Regions from separate parts of the Streptomyces sp. NPDC048270 genome, predicted to be linked through region 2. Evidence: riboswitches for the same ligand, from Rfam matches in the RefSeq annotation. Region 2 holds a riboswitch; each other region holds the start of a gene.

Region 1 (6,053 bases), on a different contig from region 2:
CGCGCGGCAGGCCGCGAAGGTGCGCTCCAGCGCCTCCGGCGCCAGTCGGCCGGTCTTGTCCACGCCCTGGCCGAGCCGGACGACGGTCATCCGCCGGTCCAGTTCGACCAGCTCGCCGGTGGCGGGGTCGCAGTCGGCGACCAGGAGGCGGATGGAGTTGGTGCCGCAGTCGACGGCCGCGACCCGGGTCACGCCTGCGGCTCCCCGTCGTCCGCCTTCGCGCCGCACGGGGTGACGCAGGCGCCCTTGGCCCACCACTCCGGAAGCATCGCGAGGGCCTCGTCGCCGAACGGGTTCACGCCCGGCCCCGCGGCCAGCGAGTGCCCGACCAGCACGTGCAGGCACTTGACCCGGTCCGGCATCCCGCCGGCGCTGGGGAAGCCCTGGAGCACCTCGATGGCGTCGCGGCGGCGGATGTAGTCCTCGTGCGCGGCCTGGTAGGCGGCGGCGAGTTCGGGGTCCTCGGCGAGCCGGGCCTGCATCTCCTTCATCACGCCGTTGGCCTCCAGCGTGCCGATCGCGGAGGCCGCGCGCGGACACGTCAGGTAGTACAGCGTCGGGAAGGGGGTGCCGTCGGGAAGCCGCGGCGCGGTCTCGACCACGTCCGGCTGACCGCAGGGACAGCGGTGGGCGATGGCGCGCAGCCCGCGCGGCGGGCGGCCGAGCTGCTGCTCGAACGCCTCGATGTCCGCGTCGGTCGGCTCGGTCCGGTCGGTCTGGGGCGGGGGCGTCTGCATGCCTGGAGGAAGTCTCTTCGTTCTCGTGGATGGGTACTGCGGTACGGATGCGGTGCGGTGCGGGACGGGACGGGGGGACGGAAGCGGTACGGACGCGGACGGACTCAGTCGCCGGGGCGGTCGGCCTTGTCCACGCCGTCCCAGACGTTGGAGTACCACGGACGGTCGGAGCCGGCCTGGCCGGTCCGGTGCCGTTCGGCCGCCGCCTGGGCCCCCGGGTCGGTCATGATGTAGCCGATCTCCCCCGGGCGCAGGAAGTGCAGGTGCTTGCGCGCCTGCTGCTCCGCGTAGGCGTCGTCCTGCCAGCGGGCCTTCTCGTCGCGGAGCCGCTCCAGGCGCTCCCGCGCGGCGGCCGCGGCCCGCTGCTGGTCCGCGATCTCCGAGCGCTGGGAGACGTACTGGCGCATCGGATACGCGAGGGCGACGACCAGGGTACAGAGGACGAGCACCAGGAGGGCCGCACGGCCGGTGAGCCGGCTGCGGCGGACCTGGCGGCGCGACTGGGACCGGTAGACATGCGCGGCGGTCCGCTCGCCGAGCTGCTTGAGCCTGGTCGCGGTGGAGAAGGTGGAGAACCGATCCCGGTTCCCGGCCATTGGTCCGCCTCCCCTGTGTACGCACTACGCACTACGTCCCCGCACACGGTACGGGACCGAGTGCGGGGACGTACGGAGGCGAGGGCGTGATTAGCCCTTGAAGCGCGGGAACGCGCTGCGGCCCGCGTACACCGCGGCGTCGTCGAGGATCTCCTCGATGCGCAGCAGCTGGTTGTACTTGGCGACGCGGTCCGAGCGGGCCGGGGCGCCGGTCTTGATCTGACCGCAGTTCACGGCGACGGCGAGGTCGGCGATGGTGACGTCCTCGGTCTCACCGGAGCGGTGCGACATCATGCACTTGAAGCCGTTGCGCTGGGCCATCTCGACGGCGTCGAGGGTCTCGGTCAGCGAACCGATCTGGTTCACCTTCACGAGCAGGGCGTTGGCGGAGCCCTCCTCGATACCGCGGGCCAGGCGCTCCGGGTTGGTCACGAAGAGGTCGTCGCCGACGATCTGGACCTTGGTGCCCAGCTTGTCGGTGAGGGTCTTCCAGCCGGCCCAGTCGTCCTCGTACAGCGGGTCCTCGATGGAGACCATCGGGTACGCGGAGACGAGCTCCTCGTAGTACTCGGTCATCTCGGCGGCCGAGCGGGACTGGCCCTCGAACTCGTACTTGCCGTCCTTGTAGAACTCGGACGCGGCGACGTCGAGCGCGAGCGCGATGTCCTTGCCCGGGACGTAGCCGGCCTGCTTGATGGCCTCGACGATGAGGTCGAGCGCGGCGCGGTTGGACTCCAGGTTCGGGGCGAAGCCGCCCTCGTCACCGAGGCCGGTGGACAGGCCCTTGGTGTGGAGCACCTTCTTGAGGGTGTGGTAGACCTCGGCACCCCAGCGCAGCGCCTCGGAGAAGGACTCCGCGCCGATCGGGGCGATCATGAACTCCTGGATGTCCACGTTGGAGTCCGCGTGGGACCCGCCGTTGAGGATGTTCATCATCGGAACGGGCAGCAGGTGCGCGTTCGGGCCGCCGAGGTAGCGGAAGAGCGGGAGGTCCGAGGCCTCGGACGCGGCGTGCGCGACGGCGAGGGAGACGCCGAGGATGGCGTTGGCGCCGAGCGAGCCCTTGTTGTCGGTGGCGTCCAGGTCGAACATGGCCTGGTCGATCAGGCGCTGCTCGGTGGCGTCGTAGCCGACGAGCTCCGGGCCGATCTGCTCGATGACGGCGAGGACGGCCTTCTCGACACCCTTGCCCATGTAACGGTTGGGGTCACCGTCACGGAGCTCGATGGCCTCGAAGGCACCGGTGGAGGCGCCGGACGGAACTGCAGCACGGCCGGTGCTGCCATCGTCGAGGCCCACCTCGACCTCGACCGTGGGGTTGCCTCGGGAGTCCAGGATTTCCCGGGCTACGACGACGTCGATGGACGGCACGAGCATCTCCTTCTGGGATGTGACGCTGGGTGTGCGGTGGCATCAGGCCGTGGGATGGCCTTGCCGCCTAGAGCCTAACCGGCTCCGGGCGCTGGGCCGGCCGACCGCCCGGGTCCTGGGACGAAAAAGGGTCCGAATACCCCTCTTCCGGGACATAGGACTCTTGATCACGGCGGTTCCGCCGGCGCACACACCACCGCCCGGCGCGTAGGGACAGACGCGCCGGGCGGTGGAGGGAGTACGTGTTGCTCTGGGACGCCGCGGCTATTGCCGCGGTGTTCAGCTGAGCTTCAGCTTCTGACCCGGGAAGATCAGGTCGGCGTCCGAGACGATGTCCTTGTTCAGCTCGAACAGCTTCTGCCAGCCGCCCTGCACGCCGTTGGCGTCGGCGATGGTGCCCAGGGTGTCACCGGACTTGACCTCGTACGAGCCGTTGCCGGTCTTCGGGGCCGGGGCCTCGGAGCGCTCGGAACGGGTGGTCGGAGCCTCGGCGCGCTTCGGCTCCGTCTTCTTCGGCTCGGTCTTCTTCGGCTGGGTCTTCTTGGGCTCGGTCTTCTTCTCCTGCTTGGGGGCGGCCTCGGTCGCGCCGCCACCGGTGTAGGAGGAGTTCGACAGACCCTTGCCGCAGTGCGGCCAGGCACCCTTGCCCTGGCCCTTGAGGACCTTCTCCGCGACGGCTATCTGCTGGGCCTTCGAGGCCTGGTTGGCCTGCGGCGCGTACGCCTTGCCGCCGTAGCCGGCCCAGGTGGAGGACGAGAACTGCAGGCCGCCGTAGTAGCCGTTGCCCGTGTTGATGGCCCAGTTGCCGCCGGACTCGCACTGCGCGACCTTGTCCCACTCGGACGCGGTGGCGGCGCTGGCGGTGCCCGCGGCCATCAGGGGCGCGGCGACGGCCACACCGGCGACACCGGCGAGCGTGACGATGCGGACGGCCTTGGAACCGCGGCGGTGCTTGCCCTTGCCGGAAAGCAGCATGGAGTTTCTCCTCACCGACGCCTACGAGGTGAGCTGTCGGGTTCGGGCGAGTGAGTTGCCCGGCCGTGCGACCTAGCGCACGTCTTAACCCCTAGCCGGTGGCGTGACCGTCTCTCAACGGCCGCTCCCGGCGCCTACCTTGGTTCCCCCGCTCCTGCCTTCGGCGCTTGACGCGACGACTGTTCCCCCCGTCCGCCGGCAGGATTCGGCGATGCGGTCGAAGGAGCTCGCGGTGGCGAGCGATTCAGAAGGTAGACAGGTCCCTCCCCGATGTTCAACGAGCTCCATCGGGGAGAAACGACCCCTACTTGCACTCCCTTTACTGGTGTTTGCGCAGGTGGGAGCGGGGTTTGCGGAAGCCCCCGGGCGGGACACGCCAGTTGACCGGAAGAGACACATGTCTCACTTACAGAAAACGGACAATCAACTCTTTCCGGCCGCCTGAAGTGCCCCTATTCGGCGCTTAGATCCAGGTTTTGACCGGGCTTGATCAGATCGGCGTTCTCGCCGATGACCTGCTCGTTGGCCTCGTAGAGCGCGTTCCAGCCGCCCTTGAGTCCCTTGGCGTTCGCGATGGCCGTCAGGCTGTCGCCCGCCTGGACGGTGTAGGTGGGCTCCGACGGGGCGTCAGGCGCGCCCGGAGCCTCGACGGCCGGAGCGCCGCGGTGCTTGCCGCTGCCCTCGGGGGCCGTTGCGGGCGGTGCGGTGGGGTCGGCCGGGGCCTCGGGGGTCACGGGGGCCGTCGGGTCGGCCGGGGCCGTCGGGTCGGCCGGGGTCACGGGGGCCCCGGGGGTGACCGGGGGCAGGCCCGGGGTGGTCGGCGGGGTGACGGGCGGCGTGGTGGGCGCGTCCGGGCTCACGGGGGCCGTCGGCTCGGTCGGCTCGACCGGGGCCGGGGTCGCCTCCGGGTCGTCCGGCGAGGGCATGACGGGCAGTCCGAGGGAGGGCGCGAGCGGGCCCTCGGGGAGCGCGAACGACGGGCTGGGCGCGGGCTGCGTCGGGGCACCGAAGTCCGTGGACGGCTTGCCGGCCCCGGTGGTGGGGACGCTGTGGTCCGGGCGGGACGGCGCGGTGCCGGCCTGCGAACCGCCGGGCAGACCGGGGTCGACCTCGGCCGCGGGGCCCTGTCCGTCCAGTCCGGCCGAGGCCGCGCACAGCGGCCACGCCTCGGGCCCTTGGGAGGCCAGCACCCGCTCGGCCACGGCGATCTGCTGGGAACGGCTCGCCAGGTCGGCCCGCTCGGCGAAGTCGAGGCCGCCGGCGTTGCTCCACTGCTCCTGGGTGAACTGCAGGCCGCCGTACTGGCCGCTGCCGAAGTTCGCGCTCCAGGCGCCGCCACTCTCGCATTCGGCGACCTTGTCCCATGTGGACGTGTCGGCCGCACTGGCGTTGGTGGCGGCGAGCAGCGGCAGTGCCAGCGCGGAGCCTGTGACTCCGGCAGTGACGACTATCGCGGGCACCTGGCGGGGGCGTCTGTGGCGGCCGTTCCCGGAACGCATGAGCTGCACCTTTCGCATAACGGCGGGGTAACGGCAGAACCTAGCGGCCTTCGAACGATTGTCACAACTCCGGTCGGCCACTGACTTCCGGTCAGTCGCCCTTCAGATGTTTCGGGGTGTGAAGCGCACGGGAAGGGTGCGCAGGCCACGCATGATCAGCCCGCCGCGCCAGCGCAGGTCTTCGGGCGGAACAGCGAGTTCCAGATCTGGCAGACGCGTGAGCAAAGTCGCAAGCGCGGTCTGCCCCTCAAGTCGCGCGAGCGGAGCGCCCAGGCAGTAGTGGATGCCGTGCCCGTACCCGAGGTGCTGGTTGTCCGTCCGGGAGAGGTCCAGGGTGTCCGGCTCGGCGAACCGGGCGGGGTCGCGGTCCGCGGCGGCGAGGACGACCAGGACCGGATCCCCCGCGGCGACCGGCTGCCCGCCGAGGGTCAGCGGCTCGGTGGCGAACCGCCAGGTGGCCAGCTCCACCGGGCCGTCGTAGCGCAGCAGTTCCTCGACGCCGGTCTCCAGCAGGCCGCTCTCGCCGGCCGCGAGGGAGGCCTGGAGGCGCTCGCGCTCCCCCGGGTTCACGAAGAGGGAGTGGACCCCGTTGCCGATGAGGTTGACGGTGGTTTCGAAACCGGCGAAAAGCAGGATGAAAGCCATGGCGGTGGCCTCGGCCTCCGTCAGGTGGTCGCCGTGGTCGCTCGCCCGGATCAGATCGGAAATGAGGTCATTGCCCAGATCATCCCGCTTGCGGTGGATGAGTTCGCCGAGATAGGTCCGCATCTGCTTCACGGAACGGGCGACTCCGCCGCGCGGACCACCGCCGTGGCGGATCATCATCCCCGCCCAGTCGCGGAAGTCGTCCTGGTCCTCGCGCGGTACGCCGAGCA
Region 2 (6,053 bases):
CGAGGTCATGGACGAGGCGCACGGCGGGTCGGGGCTGATGTGGGAGTTCGGCAGGACCCTGGTGAAGCAGGCCGTCGGCAACCGGTGACGGCCTGCTCCGGCAGGGGCGGCGGGGCGGGCGTCAGTCCAGCAGCCGTTCGCGGAGCCGGCCGAGGGTCTCGGGTGTGAGCCCGAGGCCCTCGGAGAGGTAGGCCTCGCGTCCGCCCCACTGCTCGTCGATGGTGTCGAAGGCCGCGGTCAGGTACTCGGCGCGGGCGTCGAAGAGCGGGGCCAGGAGCTCCATCACCTCGGGGGAGCGGGCCTCCTGCGAGCCGCCGCTGCGGCGCACCCGGTAGCGGCGGTGCGGGGCGTTCGACTCCAGGTAGTCCGCGACGATCGCCTCGCGCTCGACGCCGAGCGCGAGCAGGACGACGGCGACCGACAGGCCCGCCCGGTCCTTCCCGGCCGCGCAGTGCAGCAGGGCGGGGACGCTGTCCTCGGCGAGGGCGTGCACCACCCGGCTGTGCTCCGCCGTGCGGTGGCGGATGATCGTGCGGTACGACTGCGCCATCCGGGCCGCGGCCTTGCCCTCGCCCAGGACCGCGCGGAGTTCGTCGAGGGCGCCCTCGCGGACCATCGTCCAGAACTCCCGGCCGTCGGCCGGATCCGAGAGCGGGATGTTGACGTTCCGCACGCCGGGCAGCGCGACGTCGGGCCCCTCCAGGGCGTGGTCGGCGTCGTTGCGGAAGTCGAAGATGGTGTGGAGCCCGAGGGAGGCGAGGAACTCCGCATCGGTATCGGTGGCATGTGCGAGATGTCCGCTTCGGAACAGTCGTCCCGTACCGACCCGTCGGCCGTCAGAAGTCGGCAATCCGCCCACATCGCGGAAATTGCGCACTCCGGACAGCTCCGGCTCCTGTATCTGCTGGGTCAAAGGAACTCCTCCGCTTCGTCGTGGGACATCTTGTCCGTATTGAGCTGGTTGGCTCCAACTTGCCATACCCGGCGGCGAGATCGCGCACGTCCCCGTGAGCCAGATCATACGGTGACCGTGAGTGCCTGATCGCGAAAGCCGAATGGCCCGGCCGGGAGGGTTGTTGACGGTGCGGAATGGACAGAGGGTGACGGTAATTCCGCCGATCCCACACCCCGGTGATTCCTTCGGGGAATTCATGGCTTGTTCCGTGCGGCCGCACTCGATTACCTTCGCGATCGATCCGGGTGGACCGCCTAATCCTGCCGCCTCCCGGAAACCGCACCCGACTATTCACGCGCGCGGCAGGAGCGGGGGAACCAGGTAAGCCGCCGTCCCGGATCTTTCCTCCGGAACGGCTAGGGGTGAAGCCGTACATGCTCCGTTCATGTACGGCCGGACATCTCCAGTCCGAACCCGACAGCTCACCTCGCAGGCGACGGAGAGGAATTCGCCATGCCTGCAAAGGGTAAGCACCGTCGTCCCAAGTCCCGTTCCCTTTCCCGCGGTCTCGCCGTCGCCGGCACCGGTGGCGCGGCCCTCGCGCTGCCCCTGATGGGAGCCGCCGGCGCCACCGCGGCTCCCGCCCCGGCCGCCGCGCCGGCCACGGCCCCCGCCGCCGCCCCGCAGCTCCCGGTCGCGCTCCAGAGCGCACCCGCCGCCGTCGAGGCCGCCCCGACCGTCTACACGGTCGTGCCCGGCGACTACCTCTCCAAGATCGCCGCGGAGCGCCACCTCTCCGGCGGTTGGGAGAAGCTGTACGCCGACAACCGCGAGGCCGTCGGCACCGACCCCTCCCTGATCCACCCGGGCCTGAAGCTGACCCTCGGTGCGAAGGCGGCGGCCCCGGCCGAAGCGGCTCCGGCCCCGGCTCCCGCCGAGCGGTCCTCGACCGGCGCTCCGTCCGCCGGCAAGGGATCCTCCGAGCAGGCCGCCCCCGCGCCGGCCCCGCAGCCGAAGCAGAAGGCGCAGAGCGGCGGCGGTTCCACCGAGGCGAAGGCGCCCAGCGGCGCCGGATTCGTGGCCCCGGTGAGCGGCGGCATCTCCACCCAGTACCGGGCCTCGGGTGCCATGTGGTCCTCGGGCTACCACACCGGCGTCGACTTCATCGCGAGCGCGGGCACCACCGTCAAGGCCGTCGGAGCGGGCACCGTGGTCTCGGCCGGCTGGGCCGGATCGTACGGCAACGAGGTGATCATCAAGCACGCGGACGGCAAGTACTCCCAGTACGGCCACCTCTCCTCGCTGTCCGTCTCGGCGGGCCAGAGCGTCACCGCCGGCCAGCGCATCGGCCTCTCCGGCTCCACCGGCAACTCGACCGGCCCGCACCTCCACTTCGAAATCCGCACGGGCCCGTCCTACGGCTCCGACGTCAGCCCGGTGAGCTACCTCCGCTCGAAGGGCGTCACCCTCTGACGGCAGCCGCCGCCGGAGCGCCCACACACGCCAGGCCGGGGCCCGAGGGGGGTCCCGGCCTGGCGTGTACTTATTCCTTATCCTCCGCGTGGTATAGATCACGGTCCGTCAACCCCTGCTTACGTTGGCGTAGGTCGTGTGCGCGGGTGAAGGATGTCGTTCCGTGGCAGCGACGACGACGACACTCAAGACCATCGGCTCGTACGCGGCGATCGGGGACAGCTTCACCGAGGGCGTGGGGGACCCGGGACCCGGGGGTTCTCATCTCGGCTGGGCGGACCGGCTCGCCGTGCTCCTGGCCGACCGGCGCGACGAGCACGACTTCCGGTACGCGAACCTGGCCGTGCGCGGCCGGCTCCTCGACCAGATCGTGGCCGAGCAGGTGCCGCGGGCCAAGGCCCTGGCGCCCGACCTCGTGACCTTCTGCGCCGGCGGCAACGACATCATCCGGCCCGGCAGCGACCCCGACGACGTGGCGGAGCGGTTCGAGGCCGCCGTCGCCGACCTCACCGGGGCCGTCGGCCTGGTCATGATCACCACCGGCTTCGACACCCGGGGCGTGCCGGTCCTCAGGCACCTGCGGGGCAAGGTGGCGACGTACAGCGCGCACGTGCGCGCCATCGCCGACCGCTACGACTGCCCGGTCCTCGACCTCTGGTCGCTGAAGTCCGTCCAGGACCGGCGCGCCTGGGACACCGACCGGCTGCACCTGTCGCCCGAGGGCCACACGCGGGTGGCGCTGCGCGCCGCACAGGTGCTCGGACTCGAGGTGCCCGCCGACCCCGACCAGCCGTGGCCGCCGCAGCGGCCGCGCGGCTCGGTGGACGTGACCCGCGACAACATCCAGTGGGCCCGCGAGCACCTGGCGCCCTGGATCGGGCGGCGGCTGCGCGGCGAGTCCTCCGGGGACCACGTCGAGGCGAAGCGCCCGGACCTGCTGCCCCTGTAGGGAGAGCCGCAGACGGGGTACGGGGGCCGTAAGCGGAATCCTTCGGGGTATGTGTGCGTTGGGATGGTCGTAGACCGACGACCGTCCCGACCCCATCCCCCCAGGAGGCGCCTTGACCGGCTCCCGTCCCCCGCGTCCCCTGCGCCCGCGGCTGCGCGCCCTGCGCCCCGAAGCCTTCGGCGCGGACCCGTCCGGCGCCCGGCTGGAGCGGATCCACCGTTCGCCGAACTTCGCCGACGGCGTCTTCCAGAACCCGCTCGGGGCCCGGACCAGGCCCTCGGGGTCGATGGCGGAGTTCGCGAAGATCTACTTCCACCGCGAACAGCGGATCCGGCGCACCCCCGGCGCGCCGGTCCCCGTGTACCCGACGACCCTCGCGGAGCTGGCGAAGCCGCCCGCGAGCGGACTGCGGATCACCTGGATGGGACACTCCAGCGTGCTCGCGGAGATCGACGGGCGGCGCGTGCTGTTCGACCCGGTGTGGGGCGAGCGGTGCTCCCCCTTCCCCTTCGCCGGCCCCAAGCGGCTGCACCCCGTGCCCGTGCCGCTGGCCTCGCTGGGCGCGGTCGACGTCGTGGTGATCTCCCACGACCACTACGACCACCTCGACCTGCCGACGATCAAGGAGCTGGCCGGTACGGACACGGTCTTCGCCGTGCCGCTCGGCGTCGGCGCGCACCTCGAGCGCTGGGGCGTGCCGGCCGACCGGCTGCGCGAGCTGGACTGGAACGAGAGCACCAAGGTCAACGGGCTCTCGCTCACCGCGACCCCCGCCCGGCACTTCTGCGGCCGCGGGCTGCGCAACCAGCAGCACACCCTGTGGGCGTCCTGGGTGGTCGCGGGGGACGAGCACCGGATCTACCACAGCGGGGACACCGGCTACTTCCCCGGCTTCGAGGAGATCGGCGCCGAGCACGGGCCCTTCGACGCCACGATGATCCAGATCGGCGCCTACTCGGAATACTGGCCCGACATCCACATGACGCCCGAGGAGGGCATGCGCGCCCACCTCGACCTCCAGGGCGGCGCCCCGCACGGCACGATGCTGCCGATCCACTGGGGCACCTTCAACCTGGCCCCCCACCCGTGGGACGAGCCGGGCGAGGGAACCCTCGCCGCGGCGCAGGGGGCCGGAGCCGCGATCGCCCTGCCGATCCCGGGGCAGCCCTTCGAACCGGGGGCGGCGGACGCCCCCGCGAAGCCGTGGTGGCGGCCCTTCGTGGCCGGCGGCCACGCCGCACCCGAAGTCGCCGTGGCCGCGGTCACCGCGGGCCGGGCGACGGGCGTGATCCGCGAGGAGCCCGAGGCCGTCGGGTCCTGACGGACCGCCGCACGGCACGGGGCGGACCCGGCCGAGGGGCCGCGGCAGGGGTGGCGCCCCCGGGCTCCGGGGGCGCGCGGTCCGCGCCGGTCCCCGGCGGAAGGCGACCCGGGGGATTCGGGCGGCTGTACGAGCGCTCCACCGGGAGCGGGAAGCACCCCCGCGAACTTCCCCAACTGGCCGCCCGGGGCGGGACGGTGCGGTCTAGCGTGGGTATCCGGTGATCAACACCGGGCCCCGGGAACGCTGGGGGCCGGGCCCCACGTACCGAGGACGCCGATGTCCGGACTCCGCGCCGCCCGCCACGCCCCGTCGAGACACGCCGTCACCGGTCCGGGCCGGCAGATACGCCCCCAGCTGGTCCGCGCCGCCGTCCTGCCCACGCTCGCCGCCGCGCTCAGCGGCGCGGCCGCGGTCATCTTCACCCTCCAGCTCGGCGGCGGAGCCGGCGACCGGGACCCCCGGCTCTGGCCGGTGCTCACCGGCTGCGCCCTGCTCGTGGCCGGAGCCCTCGCCGCGGCCCTGCTCGGCGCGCAGCGCGGCGCCAAGGCCGTACGGGACCGGTGCGAGGCGCTGCGCCGCTCCAGCGTGCGCGGCCGCCAGGAGCTGCGCGGCGCCGCCGACCGGCTGGAGCGCGGCGAGGCGCCCGGCCGCCCGGTGCGCGGCGGCCCGACCGGGGCCCCGGCGGGCCCCGACCCGGCGGGGGTGGACGAGTTCTGGCTCCTCGCCCAGGAGCTGCGCGGGGCCCGCGAACAGGCCCACGCGACCCTCGTACGGCTGGCCGGGCCGGCCACGCCGTCCGACAGCGACCGGAAGGTCGAGGTCTTCGTCAACCTCGCGCGCCGCCTGCAGTCCCTCGTCCACCGCGAGATCTCGCTGCTCGACGAGCTGGAGGACACGGTCGAGGACCCGGACCTGCTCAAGGAGCTCTTCCACGTCGACCACCTCGCCACCCGGATCCGCCGCCACGCCGAGAACCTCGCGGTGCTCGGCGGGGCCGCCTCCCGGCGCCAGTGGACCCGGCCCATCGACCTGAGCGAGGTGCTGCGCTCCTCGGTCGCCGAGGTCGAGCAGTACACCCGGGTCAAGGTCGTGCCCCCGGCGGGCGGCAGCGTGCGCGGGCACGCCGTCGCCGACGTGGTGCACCTGCTGGCCGAACTGGTGGAGAACGCCACGGTGTTCTCCGCGCCCGACACGGACGTGGTGCTGCGCGCCGAACGGGTCACCGCCGGGATCGCGGTCGAGGTGGAGGACCGCGGGCTCGGCATGCCGGCGGAGGAACAGCACCGGATGAACGCGCTGCTCGGCGACCCCGACCAGATCAGCGTCCGGCACCTGCTCGCGGACGGGCGGATCGGGCTGTTCGTCGTGTCGGCGCTGGCCCGCCGGCACGGGATCGCCGTGGAGCTCAAGTC
Region 3 (6,053 bases), on a different contig from region 2:
CCGAGTGAGCGCAGATCCTCGCCCTGGCCCCGCCTGGCCCGCTCCTGACCCAGCCTGACCAGGCCGCGCAGCACCTTGAGGTGGGCCTCGGTGCGCCGCCGGGCCGCGCGGGCGGCCGCCAGGGGCTCCAGCAGCATTCGCAGCTCGAGGAGGTCGGCCGCCTCCTGCTCGGTCGGCTCGGCCACACAGGCGCCCGCGTGCCGCCGCGTGGTCACGAAGCCCTCCGACTCCAGGGTCCGCAGCGCCTCGCGCACGGGGACCCGCGAGACTCCGTACCGGCGGGCCAGCACTTCCTCGGTCAGCCTGCCGCCCGGCTCGAAGACCCCGGAGACGATGTCGTCGCGGATCGCTGTGCATACCGCGTGCGCGGGAATACGCAAGACCGGACCTCCGCTATTTCCGATTCGACCGCCACCCGGCTGCCACGCCGGCCGCGCCCGCTGCCGCGCATATCCGAGACATGCCGGCGCGTGCTGCGACTCTATTGCAACACACGATGATTTCCGAGAGCGTCCGGAAATGACAATTGCGTATCCGGCGCAGCAGCACGAAGGCCCCGGCTCGGGGAGCCGGGGCCTTCGGTGAAGCGGTGGGGTGCGGGTCAGAGGCTGACGCCGTGCGAGCGCAGGTACGCGATCGGGTCGATGTCCGAACCGTAGTCGGCACCCGTGCGGGCCTCGAAGTGCAGGTGCGGGCCGCTGGAGTTGCCCGTGGAGCCCGAGAGGCCGATCTGCTGGCCGGGGGTGACCTGCTGGCCGACGGAGACGCTCAGCGAGGACATGTGCCCGTACTGGGTGTACGTACCGTCGTTGTGCTTGATCACGACGTTGTTGCCGTACGCGCCGCCCCAGCCGGCCTCGACCACGACACCGACGCCCACCGCGCGGACGGTGCTGCCGGAGGCGGCGTGGAAGTCGATGCCGGTGTGGCTGCCGGAGGACCACATGCCGCCGCCCGCCTTGTACTGCGTGCTGACGTACGAGCCGTCGAGCGGGGAGACGAAGGTGTTGAGGCGCTTGCGCTCCTCCTCGCGGGCGGCGCGCTCGGCGGCCTCGCGCTCGGCCTTCGCCTTGGCCTCGGCGAGGCGCTTGGCCTCGGCGGCCCGCTGCTTGGCGTCGGCCTCGGCCTGCGCCTTGGCGGCGGCGTGCTCGGCGGCACGCTGCTGGGAGGCGGCCTGGTCCTCGATGTCACCCGCGAGGTCCTCGGAGACGACGACCGCGCCGAGCGCGTTGTCCGAGGTGGAGTGGTTGTTGCTGTTGTCCGCGGCGAAGGCCGGAGCGGCGAGGGAGCCGACGACACCAGTGGTGGCGAGGGCGGCTATGCCGGCGTAGCCGGCGGTCTTGCGGCTCAAACGGCTGGAACCACGGTGCTTACCGGCGGCACGACTGCCAAACGCCATGAAGGGGCTGATCCTTTCCTTCCCTCTCGCCTACCGGGTTAGCTGACGGGTTCGGAGCAGGAAGGTCTCCTACGGGCCTCCTCTTGCGAGGCGGTCCGATTCACCCCAGGGACTTATGTGGGTCCCCGGCTCCCCAGGCTCGCGCCTGACGGGGACTCGGCGATCGCTGTCCGGTGCCGCGGGTGCGGCGGGTACAACTGACGGACAGCACAGGTGACGCTAGGCGGATCATCAGTCAATCGCCAAACAGACGCGCCTTTTTGTTGCGTACGCCACACCACATAAAAGCAACCTCGCCACTAAACGGACAAAAGGCCCCCTGGCGGACATGTCCGCCAGGGGGCCTTGTCGTGCCGCCGCCGGGGTCAGTTGGTGACGACGCTCACGGCGCCGATCCCCAAGGCCCGCACCGGCTCCTCGATCTGCGCCGCGTCACCCACCAGCACGGTGACCAGCCGGTCCGCGGGGAAGGCGTTCACGACCGCCGAAGTCGCCTCCACCGTGCCGGTTTCGGCGAGCCGCGCGTACAACTGCGCCTGGTAGTCGTCCGGCAGCTCCTGCTCGACCTGGTCGGCCAGGGTGCCCGCGACCGAGGCGGCCGTCTCGAACTTGAGCGGGGCCACGCCCACCAAGTTCTGCACCGCCACGTCCCGTTCGGTGTCGGTCAGACCGCCCTCGGCGAGGGTGCGCAGCACCTTCCAGAGGTCCTCGAGCGCCGGGGCGGTGTTCGGGGTGTCCACCGAGCCGCTGATGGCGAGCATCGAGGCGCCCCGGCCGTCGGCGGTGGAGCGCAGCACCTGGCCGAAGGCGCGCACGCCGTACGTGTACCCCTTCTCCTCGCGCAGCACCTTGTCCAGGCGGGACGTCAGGGTGCCGCCCAGGCAGTACGTGCCGAGCACCTGCGCCGCCCAGACCCGGTCGTGCCGGTCCGGCCCGATCCGGCCGATGAGCAGCTGCGTCTGGACCGCGCCGGGCCGGTCCACGATGACCACGCGGCCGGTGTCGTCGGCGGTAACCGGCGGCACCGCAAGGGGCTCGGCGGAGTTGCCCGTCCACGCCCCCAGGGTGTCGGCGAGGACCTCGTCCAGGTCGATGCCGGTCAGGTCGCCGACGACCACCGCGGTGGCCGTGGCGGGGCGTACGTGGGCGTCATAGAAGGCGCGTACGGCCGCGGAGTCGATCCGGGCGACCGTCTCCTCGGTGCCCTGGCGCGGGCGGGACATGCGCAGGCCCGCCGGGAAGAGCTCCTTGGAGAGCTGCTTGGCGGCACGGCGCTGCGGGTTGGCCAGCTCGTGCGGGATCTCGTCGAGCCGGTTGCGCACCAGCCGGTCGACCTCGGCGTCGGCGAAGGCCGGCGCGCGCAGGGCCTCGGCGAGCAGGCCGAGCGCCTTGGGCAGCCGGGAGGCCGGGACCTCCAGCGAGACCCGCAGGCCCGGGTGGTCGGCGTGCGCGTCGAGGGTGGCGCCGCAGCGCTCCAGCTCGGCCGCGAACTCCTCGGCGGAGTGCTTGTCGGTGCCCTCGGACAGGGCGCGGGCCATGATGGTCGCCACGCCGTCCAGGCCCTCGGGCTCGGCGTCCAGCGGGGCGGCGAGGTTGACCTCGACCGCGATCACCTGCTGGCCCGGCCGGTGGCAGCGCAGCAGGGTCAGGCCGTTGGACAGCACCGAGCGGTCGGGGGCCGGGAAGGCCCACGGCTGCGGCTCGCCGGCCTGCGGGCGCGGGTGGAAGGTCATCGTGACGGCTGCGGTGTCGCTCACTGCTCCGCCCCCTCGTTCTCGTCGTCGTTCCCGGCGGACCCCTCGGAGCCGGCCAGCGGCTCGTAGACCAGCACCGCGCGGTTGTCCGGGCGCAGCCGCGCCGCGGCCACCGCCTGCACTTCCTCGGCGGTCACGGCCAGGACCCGCTGGACGGCGGTCAGGGCCAGCTGCGGGTCGCCGAAGAGCACCGCGAACCGGCACAGTTCGTCGGCCCGGCCCGCGACCGTGCTCAGCCGGTCCAGCCACTCGCGCTCGAGCTGTGCCTGGGCGCGCTCCATCTCCTCGGCCGTCGGGCCCTCGGCGGCGAACCGCGCGAGCTCCTCGTCCACGGCCGCCTCGATGTCGGGGACCTCGACCCCGCCGGAGGTCTTGACGTCCAGCCAGCCCAGCGAGGGCGCTCCGGCCAGGCGCAGCAGGCCGAAACCGGCGGCGACGGCCGTCTGGTCGCGGCGTACCAGGCGGTTGTGGAGCCGCGAGGACTCGCCGCCGCCGAGGACGGTCAGCGCCACGTCGGCGGCGTCGCACTCGCGGGTGCCGTCGTGCGGGAGCCGGTAGGCGGCCATCAGCGCGCGCGCCGGGACCTCCTCGACGATCTCCTCGCGCAGTTCGCGGCCGATGACCTCGGGCAGCGAACCGTCGCGGGGCGGCTGCTTGCCGTCGTGCGACGGGATGGTGCCGAAGTACTTCTCGACCCACGCGAGGGTGCGCTCGGGGTCGATGTCGCCGACGATCGACAGGACCGCGTTGTTGGGCGCGTAGTACGTGCGGAAGAAGGCGCGCGCGTCCTCGAGGGAGGCGGCGTCCAGATCGGCCATGGAGCCGATCGGGGTGTGGTGGTACGGGTGGCCCTCGGGGTAGGCGAGGGCGGTCAGCCGCTCGAAGGCGGTGCCGTAGGGGACGTTGTCGTACCGCTGGCGGCGCTCGTTCTTGACGACGTCGCGCTGGTTCTCCATGGACTCGTCGTCCAGGGCGGCCAGCAGCGAACCCATCCGGTCCGCCTCCAGCCACAGCGCGAGCTCCAGCTGGTGGGTCGGCATCGTCTCGAAGTAGTTGGTTCGTTCGAAGCTGGTGGTGCCGTTGAGGGATCCTCCAGCGCCCTGGACCAGCTCGAAGTGCCCGTTGCCCGGCACGTTCGCCGAGCCCTGGAACATGAGGTGCTCGAAGAGGTGAGCCAGGCCGGTACGCCCCTTGACTTCGTGACGCGAGCCGACGTCGTACCAGAGGCAGACCGCGGCGACCGGGGTCAGGTGGTCCTCGGACAGCACCACGCGCAGGCCGTTGGCCAGCCGGTGCTCGGTCGCTGTCAGGCCGCCGGAGCCGGCCTGGGCTGTGGCCGTGTGACCCATGGGCATGTGGTCCCTTCGATACGCGATGCAGAGATTTCCGTCAGACCTGCCACTGTATGCAAGCGCGACGGCGACCGGATAAGTTCCCGGGTCACCCCCTGGGGTCGGAGTCCGGGTTGTCGGTGCCTCGGGCCACAATGGTCCGCGTCAGACCCCCAGCACACCCATTCTTGGTTAAGGAGCCGCGCAGCGATGGCCCGCCGCAGCACGAAGACCCCGCCGCCGGAGGATTTCGAGGAGAAGATCCTCGACATCGACGTCGTCGACGAAATGCAGGGCTCCTTCCTCGAGTACGCGTACTCGGTGATCTACTCCCGTGCCCTGCCCGATGCCCGCGACGGCATGAAGCCGGTGCACCGCCGCATCGTGTACCAGATGAACGAGATGGGTCTGCGCCCCGACCGCGGCTACGTCAAGTGCGCCCGTGTCGTCGGCGAGGTCATGGGCAAGCTCCACCCGCACGGTGACGCGTCGATCTACGACGCCCTGGTGCGCATGGCCCAGCCCTTCTCCATGCGGCTGCCGCTGGTCGACGGCCACGGCAACTTCGGTTCGCTCGGCAACGACGACCCGCCGGCCGCGATGCGTTACACCGAGTGCAAGATGGCCGACGCCACGTCACTGATGACGGAGTCGATCGACGAGGACACCGTCGACTTCACCGCCAACTACGACGGCCAGGAGCGGGAGCCGGTAGCCCTGCCCGCCGCCTACCCGAACCTGCTGGTCAACGGCGCGTCCGGGATCGCGGTCGGCATGGCCACCAACATGCCCCCGCACAACCTCGGCGAGGTCATCGCGGCCGCCCGCCACCTGATCCGTTACCCGCACGCGGACCTGGAGGCGCTGATGCGCTTCGTGCCGGGCCCCGACCTGCCCACGGGCGGCCGGATCGTCGGGCTCTCGGGCATCAAGGACGCGTACGAGAACGGCCGCGGCACCTTCAAGATCCGCGCGACGGTGGCGGTGGAGAACGTCACGGCGCGCCGCAAGGGCCTGGTCGTCACGGAGCTGCCCTTCACGGTCGGCCCCGAGAAGGTCATCGCGAAGATCAAGGACCTGGTCGGCTCCAAGAAGCTCCAGGGCATCGCGGACGTCAAGGACCTCACCGACCGCTCGCACGGCCTCCGCCTGGTCATCGAGATCAAGAACGGCTTCCACCCGGAGGCCGTGCTCGAGCAGCTCTACAAGCTGACGCCGATGGAGGAGTCCTTCGGCATCAACAACGTGGCGCTGGTGGACGGGCAGCCGCTCACGCTCGGCCTCAAGGAGCTGCTGGAGGTCTACCTCGACCACCGCTTCGAGGTCGTCCGGCGGCGCAGCGAGTTCCGCCGCGGCAAGCGGCGCGACCGCCTGCACCTGGTCGAGGGCCTGCTGGTGGCGCTGCTCGACATCGACGAGGTCATCCGGCTCATCCGGGACAGCGACAACTCGGCGCAGGCGAAGGAACGCCTCATCGAGCGCTTCTCGCTGAGCGAGATCCAGACCCAGTACATCCTGGACACCCCGCTGCGCCGGCTCACCCGCTTCGACCGGATCGAGCTGGAGTCC

The links. Region 2 has a riboswitch for cyclic di-AMP ahead of AB0D66_RS09730 (LysM peptidoglycan-binding domain-containing M23 family metallopeptidase). Riboswitches for the same ligand answer to the same signal wherever they lie in the genome.
Positions count from the first base shown of each region.
Region 1: linked by a shared signal. The riboswitch ahead of AB0D66_RS11935 (transglycosylase family protein) and the one ahead of AB0D66_RS09730 (LysM peptidoglycan-binding domain-containing M23 family metallopeptidase) in region 2 are both predicted to bind cyclic di-AMP.
Region 3: linked by a shared signal. The riboswitch ahead of AB0D66_RS01065 (M23 family metallopeptidase) and the one ahead of AB0D66_RS09730 (LysM peptidoglycan-binding domain-containing M23 family metallopeptidase) in region 2 are both predicted to bind cyclic di-AMP.

Region 1 covers NZ_JBEZLV010000010.1:66,538-72,590, forward strand. Annotated here, with positions in the region: gene AB0D66_RS11915 (Ppx/GppA phosphatase family protein) at 1-192, opposite strand, end outside; gene AB0D66_RS11920 (DUF501 domain-containing protein) at 189-737, opposite strand; gene AB0D66_RS11925 (septum formation initiator family protein) at 842-1,333, opposite strand; gene eno (phosphopyruvate hydratase) at 1,424-2,710, opposite strand; gene AB0D66_RS11935 (transglycosylase family protein) at 2,984-3,679, opposite strand; cyclic di-AMP (ydaO/yuaA leader) riboswitch at 3,683-3,855, opposite strand; gene AB0D66_RS11940 (transglycosylase family protein) at 4,132-5,178, opposite strand; gene AB0D66_RS11945 (cytochrome P450) at 5,281-6,053, opposite strand, start outside.
Region 2 covers NZ_JBEZLV010000007.1:210,109-216,161, reverse strand. Annotated here, with positions in the region: gene AB0D66_RS09740 (aspartate aminotransferase family protein) at 1-88, shown strand, start outside; gene AB0D66_RS09735 (tyrosine-protein phosphatase) at 122-913, opposite strand; cyclic di-AMP (ydaO/yuaA leader) riboswitch at 1,207-1,404, shown strand; gene AB0D66_RS09730 (LysM peptidoglycan-binding domain-containing M23 family metallopeptidase) at 1,409-2,368, shown strand; gene AB0D66_RS09725 (SGNH/GDSL hydrolase family protein) at 2,532-3,317, shown strand; gene AB0D66_RS09720 (MBL fold metallo-hydrolase) at 3,430-4,638, shown strand; gene AB0D66_RS09715 (ATP-binding protein) at 4,918-6,053, shown strand, end outside.
Region 3 covers NZ_JBEZLV010000001.1:299,673-305,725, forward strand. Annotated here, with positions in the region: gene AB0D66_RS01060 (GntR family transcriptional regulator) at 1-380, opposite strand, end outside; gene AB0D66_RS01065 (M23 family metallopeptidase) at 602-1,399, opposite strand; cyclic di-AMP (ydaO/yuaA leader) riboswitch at 1,412-1,571, opposite strand; gene AB0D66_RS01070 (pitrilysin family protein) at 1,765-3,132, opposite strand; gene AB0D66_RS01075 (pitrilysin family protein) at 3,153-4,502, opposite strand; gene AB0D66_RS01080 (DNA topoisomerase IV subunit A) at 4,695-6,053, shown strand, end outside.